2 linked regions of the Flexistipes sp. genome follow. The protein of the gene in region 1 binds, or shares a complex with, the protein of each later gene. Links are inferred from orthologs where the notes say so. Each region holds a gene or a part of one and is shown on either strand. Other genes may lie near its edges. The genes, in order: carB and carA.

Evidence for each region.
Region 2: the proteins of carB (region 1) and carA are in contact, whole or in part, in a solved structure (PDB 1KEE), measured with the Escherichia coli proteins. The link is inferred for Flexistipes sp. from one-to-one orthologs.

What each region holds. Positions count from the first base shown.
Region 1 is NZ_JAXKVW010000011.1:46,182-56,304, forward strand. The notes cover bases 2,545-6,358. They hold carB (carbamoyl-phosphate synthase large subunit), read left to right. Parts: upstream 2,545-2,921; coding sequence 2,922-6,158; downstream 6,159-6,358. Other genes in these bases: UMU13_RS08405 (two-component system sensor histidine kinase NtrB), read left to right, coding at 2,545-2,794; UMU13_RS08415 (dihydroorotate dehydrogenase electron transfer subunit), read left to right, coding at 6,175-6,358. Also shown: UMU13_RS08400 (type II secretion system F family protein), read left to right, coding at 1-1,078; more of UMU13_RS08405, read left to right, coding at 1,145-2,544; more of UMU13_RS08415, read left to right, coding at 6,359-6,975; UMU13_RS08420 (dihydroorotate dehydrogenase), read left to right, coding at 6,972-7,886; UMU13_RS08425 (sigma-54-dependent transcriptional regulator), read right to left, coding at 8,076-9,458; UMU13_RS08430 (sensor histidine kinase), read right to left, coding at 9,439-10,123. UniProt on the Escherichia coli protein: Large subunit of the glutamine-dependent carbamoyl phosphate synthetase (CPSase).
Region 2 is NZ_JAXKVW010000025.1:10,982-19,935, reverse strand. The notes cover bases 2,694-5,577. They hold carA (glutamine-hydrolyzing carbamoyl-phosphate synthase small subunit), read left to right. Parts: upstream 2,694-3,512; coding sequence 3,513-4,643; downstream 4,644-5,577. Other genes in these bases: mltG (endolytic transglycosylase MltG), read left to right, coding at 4,636-5,577; UMU13_RS11385 (CoA-binding protein), read left to right, coding at 2,694-3,029. Also shown: UMU13_RS11395 (molybdopterin molybdotransferase MoeA), read left to right, coding at 1-1,072; UMU13_RS11390 (trypsin-like peptidase domain-containing protein), read left to right, coding at 1,042-2,280; more of UMU13_RS11385, read left to right, coding at 2,616-2,693; more of mltG, read left to right, coding at 5,578-5,628; UMU13_RS11370 (hypothetical protein), read right to left, coding at 6,442-7,632. UniProt on the Escherichia coli protein: Small subunit of the glutamine-dependent carbamoyl phosphate synthetase (CPSase).

The sequences.
Region 1 (10,123 bases):
CTGGAAAAATATCGAATTATCATTTGGAGAGAAAATCAAAGACGAAGATTTGGTTATTGTTACCAGACAGATGGCTACTATGATCAATGCAGGTCTTTCTATCGTTAAGTGTTTGGAAATTGTAGCAAGTCAGGCACCGAAAAAGAAATTGAGGCAAATTTTTGAAGATGTGAAAAACCAGATAGAACAGGGCTCAACATTCAGCAAAGCTCTTGAAAAACATAAAAACGTTTTTGGAACATTATATATAAACATGGTTGCCGCCGGTGAGGCCGGGGGTCTCCTTGATACAATTTTGGACAGACTCTCCATCTACATGGAAAAATCCATGTCTCTAAAAAGAAAAGTTAAATCCGCAATGATGTACCCGTCGATAGTTTTAATAGTTGCAGTGCTTGTGGTATGGGGGCTGCTGGTTTTCATCATCCCCAAGTTTGAAGCCATGTACGAAGGTTTTGGTGGAACTCTGCCCGCACTTACCCAGTTTACCATAGGAATAAGCAATTTTCTCTCAAGCTGGTATGGAGGCGGCTTGCTGGCGGTGTTAATAATAGCACTGGTTGTTACTGTGGGAACAATTTATAAAAAATCCGAGCGTGGAAGGTATGCTATTGACCAGATGCTCCTGAAGGTTCCCAAAATCGGCGATCTTATTAAAAAAGTCTCGGTATCTAAATTTACAAGGACATTCGGAACGCTTTTGAGCAGTGGTGTGGCTATACTCGATGCTTTGGATATAGTTGCACGAACAAGCGGCAATAAAGTGATAGAAAAACACTTGTTGCGCAGTAAAGCTGATATCGAAGGTGGTAAAACAGTTGTTGCTCCACTGGAAAAAGCGGGAGTTTTTCCTCCGATGGTAACACAGATGATCTCAGTAGGTGAGGAAACAGGAGCACTTGATCAAATGCTCACAAAAATTGCTGACTTTTACGATGATGAAGTCGACAGAGCAGTGGATGGGTTAACAAAAATGATTGAGCCTTTGCTGATGATTTTCGTAGGAGGAGCGGTTGGATTTGTGATTATTGCGATGTATCTGCCGATCTTTAAACTTGGTTCAGTTGTGGGTGGCTAATTTTTCAGATGACTTGTTTTCAGGGATTTATCTGCTTGTTTACACTGATCGATGGTTTTTAATATTATGTCGTCTTTAAGCAATGACAGCAGTGAACCAAGTTCCGAATCTTCTGAACTTGTTTCTGAAAATGTCAACAACATACTAATACTTATCAGGTTATCCTTATACTTTTTTGTAATATTTTTTATTCTGATCCTTAATGCATTTTTTGAGACAAATATCCCCGGTATAACTGACGGGAAAGTTTTTATGCCCACTGAAAACAGCGTTTTCTTCAATATAGGACTGTTAATTGCTTTTTTTTCTCTTCTTGTTTTTTTTGCATCAAAACTGTTTTCAAAAATGCTGCTTTTTTATGTCCAGGCAATCTTTGATTTCTTTATTATAAGCTATCTTGTGATAAATACGGGTTTTACAGAAAGTCCTTTTCTTATTTTTTATGCCCTTATTGTAATTTACATAAGCTTTTTTGAGGGTGTTCGGGGTGGTATCAGTATAATTCTCGCTTTTATGATTTTTGTTGTTTATACGTTTATTTATTATGATCTTGTTAAAGATGTTAACATATCCAACTATGATTTTATACTAAGCATAAGTCAGTATTGTCTTGTGTTTTTGGTGGTTCTTTTTTTCTCATATTTCTTACATAAAAAATATGCAAAAAAGGAGCAGGAAACTGCTTTTTTCGAAAAAAAATTACGTGAGCTTGAAAATTTACACGAACTTGTAATTGAAAATATTAATATAGGAATTTTTGTTTTAAATTCTGCTGGCAGCATAATTTCATGCAACAGGTCTTCTGTGGAAATTCTTAAACTTGGCAAAAGCGCCATTATAGGTAAAAAACCGTGGCAGCTGATCCCTGGTATTAGAGGGGATATGGATATTGTTCACTTTAAAAACAAATACATTGGCTATAAATTTCAGGAATTTTCAGAAAATAAAGGCAATTTAGGCTCACTGCTGATATTTCAAGATGTTACTGAGCGTGAACATCTCAAGAAAGAACTGATAGAAAAAGAAAAACTTGCTTTCCTGGGTGAGTTTGCGGCAGTTGTTGCCCATGAAATTAAGAATCCGTTAGGTGCTATAAAAGGAAGTTTTCACCTTATAAAAAAGAGCGGGGGAACGAATAAACGGCTTATCCAGATTGTGGACAGAGAAATATCCCGCCTGGAACTGGCTTTAAATAACTTATTGTTTGTTACAAGAAACAGAAGTGTTGAAAGCGGAGAATTCTCAGTGGGCAATATCCTGGGGGGCGATAAAAGTCAGTCCAAGCCTTTCCTGGGTACAATTCTTGATGAGTTCTGCAGTTATATGGAGGATTACGAGGTTTTTGAAAAAATTACGTTTGAATACGAAGTGGAAGATGATTTTCAGATTCCCTTTACCAAGGAAGAATTTTATCAGATGTTCTGGAATCTTGTTCTGAATAGTTATGAGAACAGAAATGATAACGAAATAACCATTTCATCCAGCAAAGAGAATGGAAGAGTTACTGTAGAATACAGGGACAAAGGAACCGGCTTGAGCAGAGACATTCTGGATAAAATTTGCCAGCCGTTTTTCACCACTAAAAAATCCGGCACAGGTCTTGGGTTATATGTTATCAAATCTATTATGGATAAATATGGTTTACCATGTAGATTTTATTCCATTGATGAAGTGGAAAGTGATGGAGGCGGATTTGTTTTTCAGTTTTATATTTAGTTGAGATGTTACCAACGATTTGTTTGGATAAAAATCGTTAGCTATTGTGTTTTGCTTAATATTTTGATATAGAAATAAGAATTTTGAGCTGTTACTGTTAATCTGCAGATACTTTCCAGGAGGAAATATGCCCAAAAGAACAGACATCAAGAGTATTCTGATAATAGGCTCAGGACCTATAGTGATTGGTCAGGCATGTGAGTTTGATTATTCCGGAACCCAGGCACTTAAAGCACTTAAGGAAGAGGGGTATAAAGTCATTCTTGTTAATTCCAACCCGGCTACAATTATGACGGATCCGGAGCTTGCCGATTCCACATATATTGAACCTCTTAACTCCGAATCTTTGGAAAGTATTATATCAAAAGAAAAACCCGATGCACTGCTTCCAACCGTGGGAGGACAAACCGCGTTAAATGTTGCATTGGATTTGGACAAAAAGGGTATACTGGAAAAATATTCAGTTGAGCTGATCGGTGCAAATATAGAGGCGATAAACAAGGCAGAAGATCGTGAACTTTTTAAAGATGCCATGACAAAAATAGGCCTGGGTATGCCGAAAAGTGCATATATCAGGTCCTATCAGGCAGCCATGGATACTATTGATGAAATCGGTTTTCCCGTAATAATAAGACCTTCATTTACTTTGGGCGGCACAGGTGGAAATGTTGCATACAATATGGAAGAGTACAGGGATTATATAACGTGGGCATTGGAAGCCTCTCCTGTACATGAAGTGTTAGTGGAAGAGTCCATAATAGGGTGGAAAGAGTTTGAGCTGGAAGTGATGAGGGATTTGAACAACAATGTTGTGATTATCTGTTCCATAGAAAATTTTGATGCAATGGGTGTCCACACTGGTGACAGCATTACCGTTGCTCCGGCACAGACACTCACCGACAAAGAGTATCAGGAACTCAGAAATGCTGCAATAAATGTTATCAGGGAGATAGGGGTTGATACAGGCGGGTCAAATGTTCAGTTTGCTGTAGATCCCAAAACGGGCAGACAGGTTATTATAGAAATGAACCCCCGAGTTTCAAGGAGCTCCGCTCTTGCTTCAAAAGCCACAGGTTTTCCAATTGCAAAGATTGCAGCTAAACTTGCCGTTGGCTATACACTTGATGAGATACCCAATGATATAACCAAGGAAACACCGGCTTCTTTTGAGCCCACAATAGATTATTGTGTTGTTAAATTCCCGCGGTTTACATTTGAAAAATTTCCGGGAAGTAACGACACATTAACAACTCAGATGAAATCGGTGGGAGAAGTAATGGCCATAGGGCGTACATTCAAGGAGTCTCTGCAAAAATCGATAAATTCTCTGGAAATAGGCAAAACAGGCTTTGATGAGATTTTTGAAGAAAATATGCTGGAAGATGAAAATGTTCTGGATGAAATAGTCAACTATTTAAAGCGCCCCACAGACAAAAGAATCTGGTATATTGCAGAGGCGTTCAGAGCCGGTTTTACAGTGGATCAGATTTATCATTTTTCACACATTGATCCGTGGTTTTTGAATAATATAAAAGAGATTATTGACTTTGAATATATCCTGAAAAATAACAGCAATCCCGATTATAATGTTCTGAAAAAAGCTAAGGAGCTGGGTTTTTCCAATGCAAGATTAGCACATTTATTGGGAAAATCTGAACTGGAAATAGAAGAATTGTTGGCAAACCATTGTATTGAAACGGTTTATAAAAGAGTGGATACGTGCGGGGCTGAGTTTGAATCCTATACCCCTTATCTGTATTCCACTTTTGAAGAAGAATGTGAGGCAGATGTTACAGACCGTAAAAAAGTTGTGATTCTTGGAGGCGGACCGAACAGAATAGGGCAGGGGATAGAGTTCGATTATTGCTGTGTGCATGCTTGTTTTGCCCTTTCCTATATCGGATATGAGACGATAATGATTAACTGCAATCCCGAGACTGTAAGTACAGATTATGATACATCCGACAGGCTTTATTTTGAGCCTCTTACAAGGGAGCATGTGTTAAATATTATCAAGAAAGAAAATCCGGACGGTGTAATTGTACAATTCGGCGGCCAAACACCTCTTAAACTTGCCGGAAGCCTGGAAAATTCTGAAGCGAAGATACTGGGAACATCTCCTGACAGCATTGATATTGCTGAGGACAGGGAGCGTTTTAAGGATATGGTAAACAGGCTGGATTTAAAACAGCCGCCTAATGATATTGCCATGAACTATGAAGATGCCTTTCGTATTGCTGAAAGAATTGGTTATCCGGTGGTAGTCAGGCCGTCATATGTTTTGGGCGGAAGAGCTATGGAAATTGTTTATGATGAAGACTCTCTTGAAAATTACATGAAATATGCCGTTGAGGCGAGTGAAGAGCACCCTGTTCTTATTGATAAGTTTCTTGAAAATGCTGTTGAAATAGATGTTGATGCGCTGAGTGATGGTGAAAATACTATTGTGGCAGGCATTATGCAGCATATTGAAGAGGCCGGTATCCATTCAGGAGATTCAGCATGCTCTATACCACCCAGAAGTATTTCCAAAGAGATGGAATCAGAGATTATTAAACAGACAAAACGGATAGCCGAAGAGTTGAAAGTTATAGGACTGATGAATATTCAATATGCAATAAAAGATGGAGATATATATCTTATTGAAGTTAATCCCAGAGCTTCCCGAACAATCCCCTATGTCAGCAAATCTGTTGGTATACCACTGGCTAAAGTTGCTGCAAAGGTTATGCTCGGCTATAAACTAAAAGATATAGGCATTGAAGATGTTAAGAAGAATAAGTTTTATACAGTGAAAGAGTCTGTGTTTCCATTTATAAAATTTCCAAATACAGACCCTATCCTGGGCCCCGAAATGAAATCCACCGGTGAGGTTATGGGCATAGATACAACGTTCGGAAAAGCTTTTTACAAATCGCAGCTTGCCGCGGGTAACGTTTTGCCCAAAAAAGGTAAAGTTTTTATCAGTGTTAAGGATTCTGTCAAAGATAATATAGTAACTGTGGCGGAAAAACTGAGTAATATCGGGTTTGAAATCGTTGCCACCAGCGGTACTCACAAGTATCTGGTTGAAAACAATATTAAGGCTGAACATGTTCTGAAGGTTCAGGAGGGAAGACCCAACATTGTTGATTTGATAAAAAATGGCCAGATTGATTTTGTTATTAATGTACCTGCCGGTAAAAAATCGCGGCTGGATGCTCATTCTATAAGAAGAGCTATTTTAAGTTATAATATTCCATATGTTACCACAATTGAAGCTGCAGAGGCTTCTGTTAACGGAATAGAAGCTTATAAAGACCAGGGGCTTACAGCAAAATCGCTTCAGGAATATTATAGGCAGATGCAGACAAAATATTATTAATCCCTAAGGAGTTGCTGTGGAAGGAGTGGTAGTTGATAACAGACTGTTAAACGACAAATACGGCTTAATGTGTATTGAGTCACCTGAGTTTGTGAAGAATGCAAAACCCGGTCAGTTTCTGATGATTAAAACCCAGCTGCACAATTATCTGTATGACCCTCTTTTAAGGCGTCCTCTGGGAATATGCGATGTTAATCTGAAAAGAGGCACGTTTTCCCTGCTGTATATGATTATCGGAAAAGGAACCAAACTACTCTCAAATATAGCTAAAGAAGCAGTTATAAGCTTTTCTGAACCATTGGGAACTCCTTTTAACCTGACGGCGGACAAAAAAATAGCTGCTATTGGGGGCGGAGTGGGGATAGCTCCTATGCTATTTTTGACGAAAACACTCTACGAGAATAACAGTGTGGATGTATATTACGGAGGAGCGGAGGAAAAAGACATTTTGCTTACACATGTTTTTGAAAAATACTCGAATAATATGAAAATATCCACAAATGACGGAAGTGTGGGAAAAAAAGGTTTTGTTACGGATTTGGTTGAAAATATAGACAGTTATGACAAAGTTTATGCATGCGGTCCTAAACCTATGCTAAAAGCTGCGTTTGAACTGGTAAAAGATATAGGCGAAATAGATTTTGAAGTATCTTTGGAGGAGCGTATGGCTTGTGGAGTAGGTGCATGTCTTGGCTGTATAATATATATTAATGATGAAAGGACCGAAAAAATAAAACAGGTAAGATGCTGTGCAGAAGGGCCGGTTTTTGATGGAAAACAGATTGTATGGGATACGGTATGCAAGGAGCAGTTATGAATAATCCGCTCATAACTGAAATTTGCGGTGTTAAATTTAATAATCCACTCATAATGGCCAGTGGTACGTTTGGTTACGGTCTGGAATATTCAGAAATAATCGATTTAAATAAAATAGGCGGAATCTCGGTAAAAGGAATATCACTGAATGAGGTTCAGGGTAATCCAATGCCCAGAATAATGGAAACACACGCAGGGATGTTAAATGCCATCGGGTTGCAGAATGTGGGAGTTGAAAAATTTATAAAAGAAAAACTACCGGGAATTAAGAAATACAGCACACGGATTATAGCAAATTTCTGGGGAAAAACAGTTGATGAATATGTTAAAGTTGCAGAGGTTCTGGATAAAGAAGATGTGGACATGCTTGAAATGAATATATCATGTCCCAATATAAAAGAAGGGGGCATAGCATTCGGAACAGATCCGAAAATGACCTTTGATGTGGTCAGTGAAGTAAAAAAAGCAGTAAATAATAAACCATTAGTTGTAAAACTATCTCCAAATGTCTCGGATATAAGTATATTTGGCCGTGCAGTTGAAGATGCCGGTGCAGATGCTGTCAGCGCCATAAATACGCTATTAGGTATGTCTATCAACACAAACACACGCAAACCTTTTTTATCTAACGTTACAGGAGGGCTCAGCGGCCCGGCAATCAAGCCTGTGGCAGTAAAGATGGTTTATGACTTGTATAAAACAATCAGTATTCCGATTATCGGCATAGGCGGGATAATGAACTACAAAGATGTGATAGAATTCTATTTAGCCGGAGCAAGTGCTGTTCAGATAGGAACAGCAAACTTCGTAGACCCTGAAATTACCCTTGAGATAATCAAAGACCTGGAAAACTATTGCATTGAAAATAAAATAGCTAATATTTCCCAGCTCAGCGGTGGAATAGTTGTTTAATTAGCTGGCTTATTGGTTAATTTGTGAATCTGTAAAATAGCTATCCAATATTAAAGTTTAAACATAGGGCTAAAATAAAGGAACAAATAATGCCTATCGCAATAACGTCCGATAAGATATATTATGTTAAGTTTACACGAAAGCGTACAAATATTTTTATACCCAGCATACCTCCTTCTTTCCCGGGAGTTAATCCCTGAATTGATCCAAACTGTAGTCTTTAATTTTTTTGTGAAGATATGTTCTCTCTATTCCGAGATATTTAGCTGATTGGGATACGTTCCATTTTTTGTTTTGCAGTGTCTTTAATATGTAGTATTTTTCAAAGCGCTCTTTTGCTTTCTTCAAATTGTCATTTCTGTAAATGATTGTTTCCATTTCTTTTTCGACGTCTTTTTTGTTATTGGATGCAAAATTTTTCATTATAAATTCCGGTGCATCCTTTACTGTTAATATGTCATTTTCTGTTAGTACAACCATTCTCTCGATGATATTTTTAAGCTGTCTAACATTTCCCGGCCATGTGTACTCCATAAAAATATCCATCAGATTTTTATCAATTTTCTTTATCTGTAAACCGTTAGTTTGACAGGATTCTTTAATAAAGTAGTTTGTTAACAGTGGTATATCGTCTTTTCTTTTTCTCAACGGGGGTACATAAATGGGAATTACGTTTATCCTGTAATATAAGTCTTCTCTAAAATTGTTTCTGTCTATCTCTTTTTCCAGGTCTTTATTCGTTGCAGAAATAATTCTGAAATCGGATCGGATTACTTCATTCCCCCCTACCCGTGTAAATTCACCTGTTTCCAAAACCCTTAAGAGTTTGGCTTGTAAGTTAATGTCCATATCACCAATCTCATCGAGGAATATTGTACCTTTGTTTCCGTTTTCCAGCTTACCTATTTTTCTGCTTGCAGCTCCGGTGAATGCTCCTTTTTCATAGCCGAACATTTCACTTTCCATCAGCTCACTTGGAATTGCTGAGCAGTTTATTTCGACAAATTTGTTGTTCGATTTTTTACTGAGTAGATGTATTAACCTGGCGACATGCTCTTTGCCTGTTCCGTTTTCACCAGTTATTAAGACCCAGGCATTTGTGGGCGCAATCTTTTCTATTCTTGATTTCAGCTGCTTTACGGGTTCACTGGTTCCAATCAGTTCGTATTTTTTCAACAGATTAAATTTGTATTCTTTTAAGTCTGATTTGAGTTTAAGTTTGTCTTCCAAGTGCTTTATAATTAAGATTATTCTGTCAAGGGACAGAGGTTTTTCCAGGTAGTCGTATGCTCCGTATTTTATTGTTTCAACGGCGTTTTCAATATTCCCATGTCCGCTTATCATAATGACTTCGGTTTCTGGAAAATATTTTTTGATTTTATGTAGTCCTTCACTACCATCGTGGTCTGGCAGCCAGATATCCAAAAAAATCACATCGAAAATTTCATGTTTTAATTTTTTCATTCCGTCATTGAAGTTGAGTGCATATTCAGCTTCATAGCCTTCATCGGTTAATATGCTTTGTATAGTGGTACATATGTTTATTTCATCGTCAATTATTAGTATTTTCATTACTCACCTGTGCGTACGGTAATTTTATATTAAATGTTGTATATTTATTTTTTTCGCTGTCTATTTTAACGCTTCCGGAGTGTTCTTCAATAATTTTTTTCACAATTGCAAGGCCCAGGCCGGTTCCATCCGGTTTTTTGCTGAAATAAGGCATAAATATTTTTTCAATATCATTCTTGTCTATACCTGCACCATCGTCTTTGAATACTACCTTTACCCAATTTTTGTCTCTAAAAACATCTATAAAGATATTTCCGTTATCATTTAGTGCATGAATGGAATTATTTATTAAATTCAGAAACATCCTTTTGATTTGTTGTTTATCCGCATAAATTTCTAATGATTCATCAATATTCTTGTGGAAATTTATATTTGGATGGGACTGCTGATATATAAATACTACTGAATCTACCAACTTACTGATATTAAAATATTCTTTTTTAATTTCCGGCAGCCGTGCAAAGCTGTTGAATTCATTGACAAGGTTGTACAACTCATTTGCTTCGTTAATAACAGTTGACATGCTTTCTTCGAGCATTTGTTTCATCTCTGCATCATCAAGTTTTTTCACTTTTCTTAGCATCCGCTCTGCTGAAAGTTTTATGGGAGTAAGCGGATTTTTTATTTCGTGGGCAATTCTTGTAGCAATTTCCCTCCAAATGTTT
Region 2 (8,954 bases), on another replicon or contig:
TCTCAGCCCGGTGGACCTGCCGCATTTTAACAGATCCAGAATGGACGGTTACTGTATAAATGCAGAAATTTCCGATTTCAGCAAACCTTTTAAAATAACGGCTGAAATCTCCGCCTCGGATTATCCTGAAAACACTCTCGACAAAAACGAAGCCCTTAAAGTGGCTACTGGTTCCATGATACCTGAAAATGCGGATATGGTGGTTCCGCTGGAGTATTCAAAAAATCAGGATGGAAAGCTCTTTTTGGAAAAACCGGGAAAAAGGTTTATAGATGTAAAGGGGAGCAAAGTAAAACAGAATGAAAAAATATTTCCACCAAAACACAGGCTCGACCATCGTGACCTTGAGCTTCTCGCCTCATTGAAAATCAGTCATATAGAGGTTTTAATGCCTCCAAAAATAGGGGTGATATCCACAGGCGGCGAAATCACCCATCTTTTCCACAGCAAACATTCCATTGTTAACAGTAATTTCTACATGCTTACCGCACTTCTGAATAAGCTGAATATTCCACACAGTTATCTCGGAGTTGTACCTGACAGCAAAAAAGAGCTGGCAGAAGTTCTTAAAACAGCATCTGAAAGGTATGATATAATCACTACCTTCGGCGGCACCGGATTTTCCCGTTTCGATCTGCTGACAAATACAATAAGACAACTGGGCGGAAAAATTCTTGTAGAAGGTATAAACGCAAGCCCTGGCAAAACATTTAAATTCGCTGAGCTAAACAGCAGACCTGTTTTTATCTTCCCGGGAACACCTGAATCAGCCGTTGTTTCCACTGAATTTTTTCTCATTCCATTTGTTAAAAAAATTATGGTTCCGGACTCAGGAGATTTTCATGCACAAAAAAGTGCTGTAAACTTCGATTTAAAAAAGAAGGAAGGTTTTTATAAACTTATACAGACTTATACATACTTTGAAAACGGTTCCCTGCATTCAGCAGACAGATACTCTGTAAAAGTTCCCGGCAGCTTATCGTCATTCAGAAGTATTTCGGTGATTGATAAAAATAAGGAAGGGATACAAAAGGGAGAAGAATGCGATACATTGTTAACATATTACTTATAATTTTTTTATCCGCACAAGCCTTTGCTTCACACAGGATAACGCCGGTGGTGGAAGCCATCAGGAAGTTCGAAAACACCGTGGTAAATATCAGAACGGAAAAAATCATCCGACAGCAGTTCAACCCTTTTTTCAATGACCCCTTTTTTGATAACTTTTTCGGTTTTAACAGAGTATATAAAACACAAAGTCTGGGATCGGGTTTTTTTGTCAGGGAAAACGGTATCATTGTTACGAACTATCATGTAACAAAAGCTGCAAACAAAATTTTTGTCATTTTAAACAACGGGAAACAGTACAGCGCAGAAATTATAGGAAGTGACAAAATTCTGGATTTGGCTGTTCTGAAAATTAACAGTGATGAAAGTTTCCCTGTTGCCAACCTGGGTGACAGCAGCAATCTTTACCTGGGCGAAACAGTGATTGCAATGGGGAATCCTTTCGGGCTTAACAGCTCTGTGACCACAGGAGTAATAGGCTCCACCAGACGGATACTGAAAGTTGATAACGGTTTTTCTGTTTTCATCCAGACAGACGCACTGATAAATCCCGGAAACAGCGGCGGACCTCTCATTAACTTAGACGGTGAAGTAATAGGTATTAATACCGCTATTTACAGAGAAGCCCAGGGAATAGGTTTTTCGATACCTGTTAATGTGCTAAAAAGGGTGCTGCCTGATTTTCTGAAATACGGGTATATAAGAAAATCTTACACAGGATTTCAAACCAGCGAGACGCAGGAGGGGCTCAAAATTACCGATATATCGGCAGATTCACCAGCGGAGAAAAGCGGATTGAAAAAGGATGATATGATTCTCCAGATCGAAGGTATCCCGGTCAGAAGCAAGATGGCCTTAAAGTATATTCTCCGATCTTATCCTCCGGAATCAACCGTTGATATTGTTGTAAGCAGAAATGAAGAACAGCTTGAGCGCAGTCTTATACTGGAAGAATTTCCCGAAAATTATGGACTTGAGTATCTTAAAAAGGAATTCGGACTTACATTTAACGGCAAAACGTCTCTCATCACAGTGAAAAGCACTTCCATACCTTCGTATATCAAAAAAGGTGACGCTCTTATATCCGTCAATAATAAGGAAATCAACAAGCTCAGCGATTTAAACAATATAGTTGTGAATAATTTGGGTGGAGAAATTATTATGACCCTTCACCGGAATAACAGCACTTTCAAGATAAAACTGAAAATATAAGCAGAAGATAGCGAGGAGTGATGACTAAATTACTGTCTTTCCGACCGGAACCGAGAACATAGGGATTTATGTGCTCGGTGAAGCGGAGAAATCTCAGATATTATTTGACAAAATGTACCCCCTCTTACTCTCCCCCTAAACCAGGGGGAGAAGTGAAGTCCCTTCCCCTAAGTTAGGGGAAGGCCAGGATGGGGTATGAAAACAAAATTGTTTGACAAGAGACCTCTCCACTTCGGTCGAGGTGACAAAAGCTTAAATGCCATTAAAAATCAAATCTTGATTAATCACAACTATTTCCATATATTTAGATAATACAAAATTTAGTGAGGTTTGCCATGCAACTAACCGATGAAATGCTTTACAAAACATTAAAAGAAGCGGAAAATATTGCAATAGTGGGTGCTTCCAATAATCCGGAACGGGCAAGCAACGGAATAATGAAATTTCTGATGAAAAACAACTATAATTGTTTCCCTGTCAATCCCAATGAAAATGAGGTATTAGGTGTAAAAGCATACAAAACTCTATCAGAAGTACCGGAAAAAATCGATATCGTTGATGTTTTCAGAAGAAGCGAAGCAGCAGCAGATATTGTAAGGGAAGCTGCGGCACTAAATCCCGGATTTATCTGGCTTCAGGAAAATGTGTACTCAGAAGAAGCTGAAAGTATAGCATCCGGAAAAAATATCCCCATCATCATGAATAAATGTATTTTCAAGGAGCTCCTCAGGCTTAAAGTTTTAGACTAAAAATTCTTGCATTATGTACATTAATATTACATATTTCTAAAAATTTTGATAGTATCGTTGTGCTGGTAGATAGCTTTGAGCTGAAAGCTTTTATATTTTTTGCAAAATTTTTAACTCAGGCTATCAAATGTACTGGTTAAGGTGTTTTGACATCTAGAGCAAAACCGCCCACGGGCGAAGAAATGGAGAAATCTCTGCCGTTATTTGAGTTAGAGATTACCGCGTCGCCTACGGCTCCTCGTAATGACTTCCAAAAAACGTCATTGCGAGGAGTGGAAACGACGAAGCAATCTCGTAATTGAGATTACTTCGGAACTCAGTCCCTCGTAATGGCGCCACCAACTCGTCATTGCGAGGAGTGGAAACGACGAAGCAATCTCCTTTACGGCTTTTGAGATTTTTAGTCGCCTTCGCCCGGCGAGAAATGGTGGAACTAAGTGCGAAACTAAAGATAAATATTAACAATAAATTTCGGGGTATTTTATGCAATCTGCTTATTTGGTTCTTGAAGACGGCACTGTTTTTAAAGGTGAAAGTTTCGGTGCAAAAGGTGAAGTTGTCGGAGAAGTTGTTTTCAACACTTCCATGTCAGGTTATCAGGAAATAATCACCGACCCCTCTTATTACGGTCAGATGGTGGCAATGACCTACCCTTTAATCGGCAATTACGGTATAAACGAGCAGGATTTTGAGTCATTAAAGCCGCACGTTTCCGCCTTCATTGTAAAAGAATACTCAAAAACATATTCAAATTACCGGGCAAACATCAGTCTGGGAGAATTCCTGGAAAAACACGGTATTATTGGAATTACGGGTATTGATACAAGGAAACTTGTCAGACACATCCGTCTCAGGGGGTCGATGAACGGTATAATCTCAACACAGACAGATAATATCGATGAGCTGCATAAAAAGGTAGCAGAAGCTGACGGCATTGAGGGCAGAGACCTTGTGCAGTACGTATCCTGTTCTCAGCCATATCAGTGGAAACAGGGCAGCTGGGATATTGATAAAAATGATTTTAACTACGCCGGTAAAGACGACTATCATATTGTAGCTGTGGATTACGGAATAAAGCAGAATATCCTGAGATATTTCGTCGATTGCGGGTCAAAAGTCACAGTTGTTCCAGCCAAAACAACTTTTGATGAAATTGTAAAACTGAATCCAGACGGTGTGTTTTTGTCAAACGGTCCCGGAGATCCGGAACCACTGCATTATGCTCACGAGCTGGCAAAGGAACTTGTTGACAATAATTATCCTGTTTTCGGTATCTGTCTTGGCAATCAGATTCTCTCAATAGCACTTGGAGGCAAAACATACAAACTAAAGTTCGGGCACCACGGCGGCAACCAGCCTGTCAAGGATATGACAACGGGTAAAGTGGAAATAACAGCTCAGAATCATTGCTTTGCAGTTGATGTTGAATCGCTGAAGGACAAAGTGGAAATCACCCATGTAAATCTCAATGACAAAACGGTTGAAGGTGTAAAACTAAAAACCAAACCCGTTTTCGCCGTACAATACCACCCGGAAAACGGTCCGGGTCCGCATGACGCAAAATACCTTTTTACCCGATTTTTGAATATGGTGCAATCAGCAAGGCATGCTTAAGAATCTTTTTATTCTGATAATAATTGTTGCTTTTGCAGTAACCTTTGCCATTGGTTATTGGATTAATACCTGTGAAACATATCTTAAAAATAATTATGTCACTCTCGAGCTGCATATTGAAAAGGGTGAATCCTTTAACAAAACATACAACAAAATTTTCAAACACCTGGATACTCCTCCGTTTTTCAAAAGCTATCTCAAATATGTCTATCATTTTGCAGGTAAGCGCAAATTTGGCTATTACAGAGCCGATGACATGCCGTTAAGTCAACTTATAAAAAATATCAAAAAAGGAACCCAATATAATATAAAAGTAACGTTCCCTGAGGGGTACAACATTTACGACATCGCAAAACAGCTTGATAAAGCAGATATTATTAAATATTCAGCCTTTATAGACAATGTAACAAATAAAGATTTTGTTAAAAATATTACCGGCAAACAATACCCTTCTTTGGAAGGTTTTTTATATCCTGATACATACTATTTTCCAAAAAGCGCAGACCCTGCTGATGTGGCAAAATTGATGTATCAAAACTTCCTTCAAAAGCTGCCTGAAGATTTTGAAAGCAAAGTAAATAAATACGGGCTGGATTTGTATGAGGGGGTGATTTTAGCCTCGATTGTGCAAAAAGAAACATACAGCAAAAGTGAATATCCGATTGTGGCTTCCGTATTTTACAACAGACTCAGGAAAGGTATGAGACTCCAATCAGATCCTACAATTATTTATGGAGTTTATCCAAAATTTGACGGAAATCTTCAGGAAAAACATCTTGAAAATGCCGGAAACCCTTACAATACTTACCAACACTCAGGGCTGCCCCCAACTCCCATCTGCTCACCCTCAAAAGGAGCTTTAAAAGGGGTAGCAAATCCAGCTGACACCGATTATCTTTATTTTGTTGCCGGAGAGAACGGCAGCCACCTTTTCAGTGAAACTTACCGAGAGCACGTCAACAAAGTAAACCTCCACCAGAAATAAGAATGCCGTGATGCGTGATACCGTGATGCGTAAGGCGTTATGCGTGACTGGAAGGTAGTTGAGGTTTTTAATGTATTTGATGTTGCTGAGGTGAAAACCATTAGCCACTTTTCAAGTTCACAAATCAACCAATAACCAATACACCAAGCAAATTTCTCCCCTCCACCAAGCACTATGCAATATTTCTCGGTTACAATCGAAAAGGCAAAAAGGTGTCATCCCGACCGCAGCGGAGGGATCTCGTTGCCAAACAGCCTTGTTTTTATACCCCATCCTATCCCCTCCTATCTTAGGAGGGGAACCAGTTTCTCACCCTGAATTAGGGGGAGAGTAAGAGGGGTACCTTTCCCAGAAAACTGTCTAGCATCCGCCTTGGGCGGATAAATAGGATGTTACACATATTTACCAGTCTAAAAGACTGGTGCTAGCCGCAGGCATTACCTCGACCGAAGCGGAGAGGTCTTTTGCAAAATAAAATTAAAGATCTCTCAACTTCACTCCGTTTCGCTCGAGAAGACAATAATTTATCCCATCTTGGGCGGAGTCAAGGGGTCTCAATATCAAATAAGATTGAGACTTTAAAATAATTTGGAAGCAGGGCTTTAGCCCTGCAATATGCGACTCTTGTTTTGGAAGCAAAGGTTTTTTACGGGCGGCGCTGAAGCGCCACTTCCAAAAAAATAAAACACATTATTCAAGGCTCTTGAGAAATTTATTCAAATTATTTTATGCTTTCTAAAAATATTAAAGAATGACATAAAAAAAGCCGGGCACTTGCCCGGCTTTTAATTATTTCAGTTATCTAAGCTGTGCTTAGAAGTTTACGTAAAGCTTACCATAGAATCCTTGTGCAGGATCATCGTTGCCACCGTTGTCTACATCAGGAGAAGCATAACCATACTGAAGTTTTAAGCCTGTGTTCTCATACAGACTATAATTAGCAGTTAAAGTAGCAACCATTATTGAATTAAGATCAGTAACGCTGTCTTCCTGAGGTTCAAAGTAACCAACATTTGCTGCAAGGCTTAACTTTTCCATAGGGCTGAAAGATACATAAGGAGCTATACCCATAGAACCAGAGTTAGTATCAAGCTCGAAAACAGCATTATATCCAGGAAGAGCTACATCAACTATATCACTGTCAGCAAAACCGCCAACAGGAGTAAAAGAATCCCAGTTATTCAAATATGTAATCTGATCTTCATCACTGGCATCTGTACCAGCAGCATAGAAAAATTCTGCACCAACTTTAGCCATACCTACGTTGGCGCTACCATCAAGATAGAACTGACTTCCAACTAAGTCCATATCAGAGGCATCTTCAGAACCTGTAAAATAGTTATATTCTGCATTAAGAGCTACCATTCCGGCTTTACCGTCTGCCTGCAGGCCGATTACACTCATATCAGCACCATCAGAATAAGTTGCGTTCTCACCAGAAATTGCTGTAGCATAAAAAACGTTAAGGTTTGCCATTTCTGCAGCATAACCTAAATTCAGACCGTATAATGTTATATCTTCTGTATTCAAGTCGGAAGAATCAGACTTAGCGCCACCTTCAGAATCTTTCTGATATAATGCAGTTACTGAAAGAGGTGTTTTGAGTTTAAGAAGAAATCCATTTCCATTTGTATCAACAGCTATCGAGTTACCAAGACCAAAATATTGGCGACCGGCTCTAAGCATAAACATATCTTTATCGATTTCAAGGTATCCTCTGTCCTGGTCTATAACAGCTGGATCACTGTGAGTACCGTAATCACCCCATGTTTCTTCCATGAAGTCAAATCTGAAATTTACACTGATACCGTCTGCTACTTTAATCTTACCGCCGATTCTGAATCGCTGATCAAAATAGCTTTCTTCATCAGCTTTAGTACTGTCATTAAAATCTTGGAAATTTTCAAAAGTTTTACCTCTTACTCTCATCTGACCGCTAAGGTCAAGTCTGCTGTCTGCATAAACAGACACTGCAAATAGCAGTACAACTAATGCAATTAACACTTTCTTCATAATACTTCCTCCTGTAGGTTTTTTCTTAATTTTAATCCCTTTGGGGATTTACTACCTTTTTAATTACTTGCTTTAAATAGTACGATTTGAATGGTTCTGGTGCTCTGTTAAATAAAATGCCAACACAACTTCTTTTTTAGCATCACCACCTTTTCAAATTTTTGAATATCTTGCATACTAATAATCTTTAACACAGGATTTACACCCTGTCAACAAAATTTGGTATATTCACAACATAATTATATTAAGTGGACACAATGCAATATCCCCGGCACTTTCAGTGATGTTCCGATATGAGAGAGTGAAAGTGAGAGTGAATGTGAGTGTCCAAATAACCAAAATTGTTCAAGGTATTCAAAACTGAGCATCCTGTTGATAAATGGCTTTGCCACTTACCTTCGGGATTCAACAGTGCGAGGGACGATACTTTTTGTCATCTCGAGCGGAACGGAGTGGAGTCGAGAGATCTATAATGTTATTTGACAAAGAGATCTCTCCGCTTCGGTCGAGATGACAGGAAAAAATGTATAGCATCAGCCTTGGGCGTGGATAAATCTATACCGTAAGAAATGATATAGCAAATAAATATGCAAGTGTGCTTATTAGTTATTTGTTGTTATTCATGATTATTCATTGAGAAAGGTCCCCCTTGTGAAACTTTTGTTCCATTTCACTATGGTTAAAAAAGATCAACATTAAATACACAAATTACTCAAGGTGCTCAAACTATCAAAGAGTTAGGAGGGGATTAAGAGGTGGTAAAATTTATAATAATACATTATTCAAAGGTCTCACATTGAAAATCATATATTATTCAAACAATCCATAAGTTTTTTTTCATTTTTGGCACCCTCCCATTTTTTAGAGCTATGAAAATACGCAGATATTGTTAGTACATAGATAGAGATCCCTCGGCTTCGCTCGGGATGACATAAAACACTGTCATTTCGACCGGAAGCGAGCGCTCGACATGAGTGCTCGGTGGAGCGGAGAAATCTAAGACGTTGTTGGGAAAAAATACCCCCTCTTAATCTCCCCCTAAACCAGGGGGAGAAGAACTTTCCTTCCCCTACCTTAGGGGAAGGGTAGGATGGGGTATGAAAACAATCTTGTTTGACAATGAGATTTCTCGGCTGCGCTCTAGGTGACATTTGTTGTCTAGCATCCGCCTTGGGCGGATAAATAGAATGTAAACATATTTACCAGTCTAAAAGACTGGTGCTAGCCGCAGGCATTCTTTAGAACAAAGTGAGAAATCTCTGCCACATAAAACGACATAACGAATAAATATACAACTGTGTTTAATATTGGGA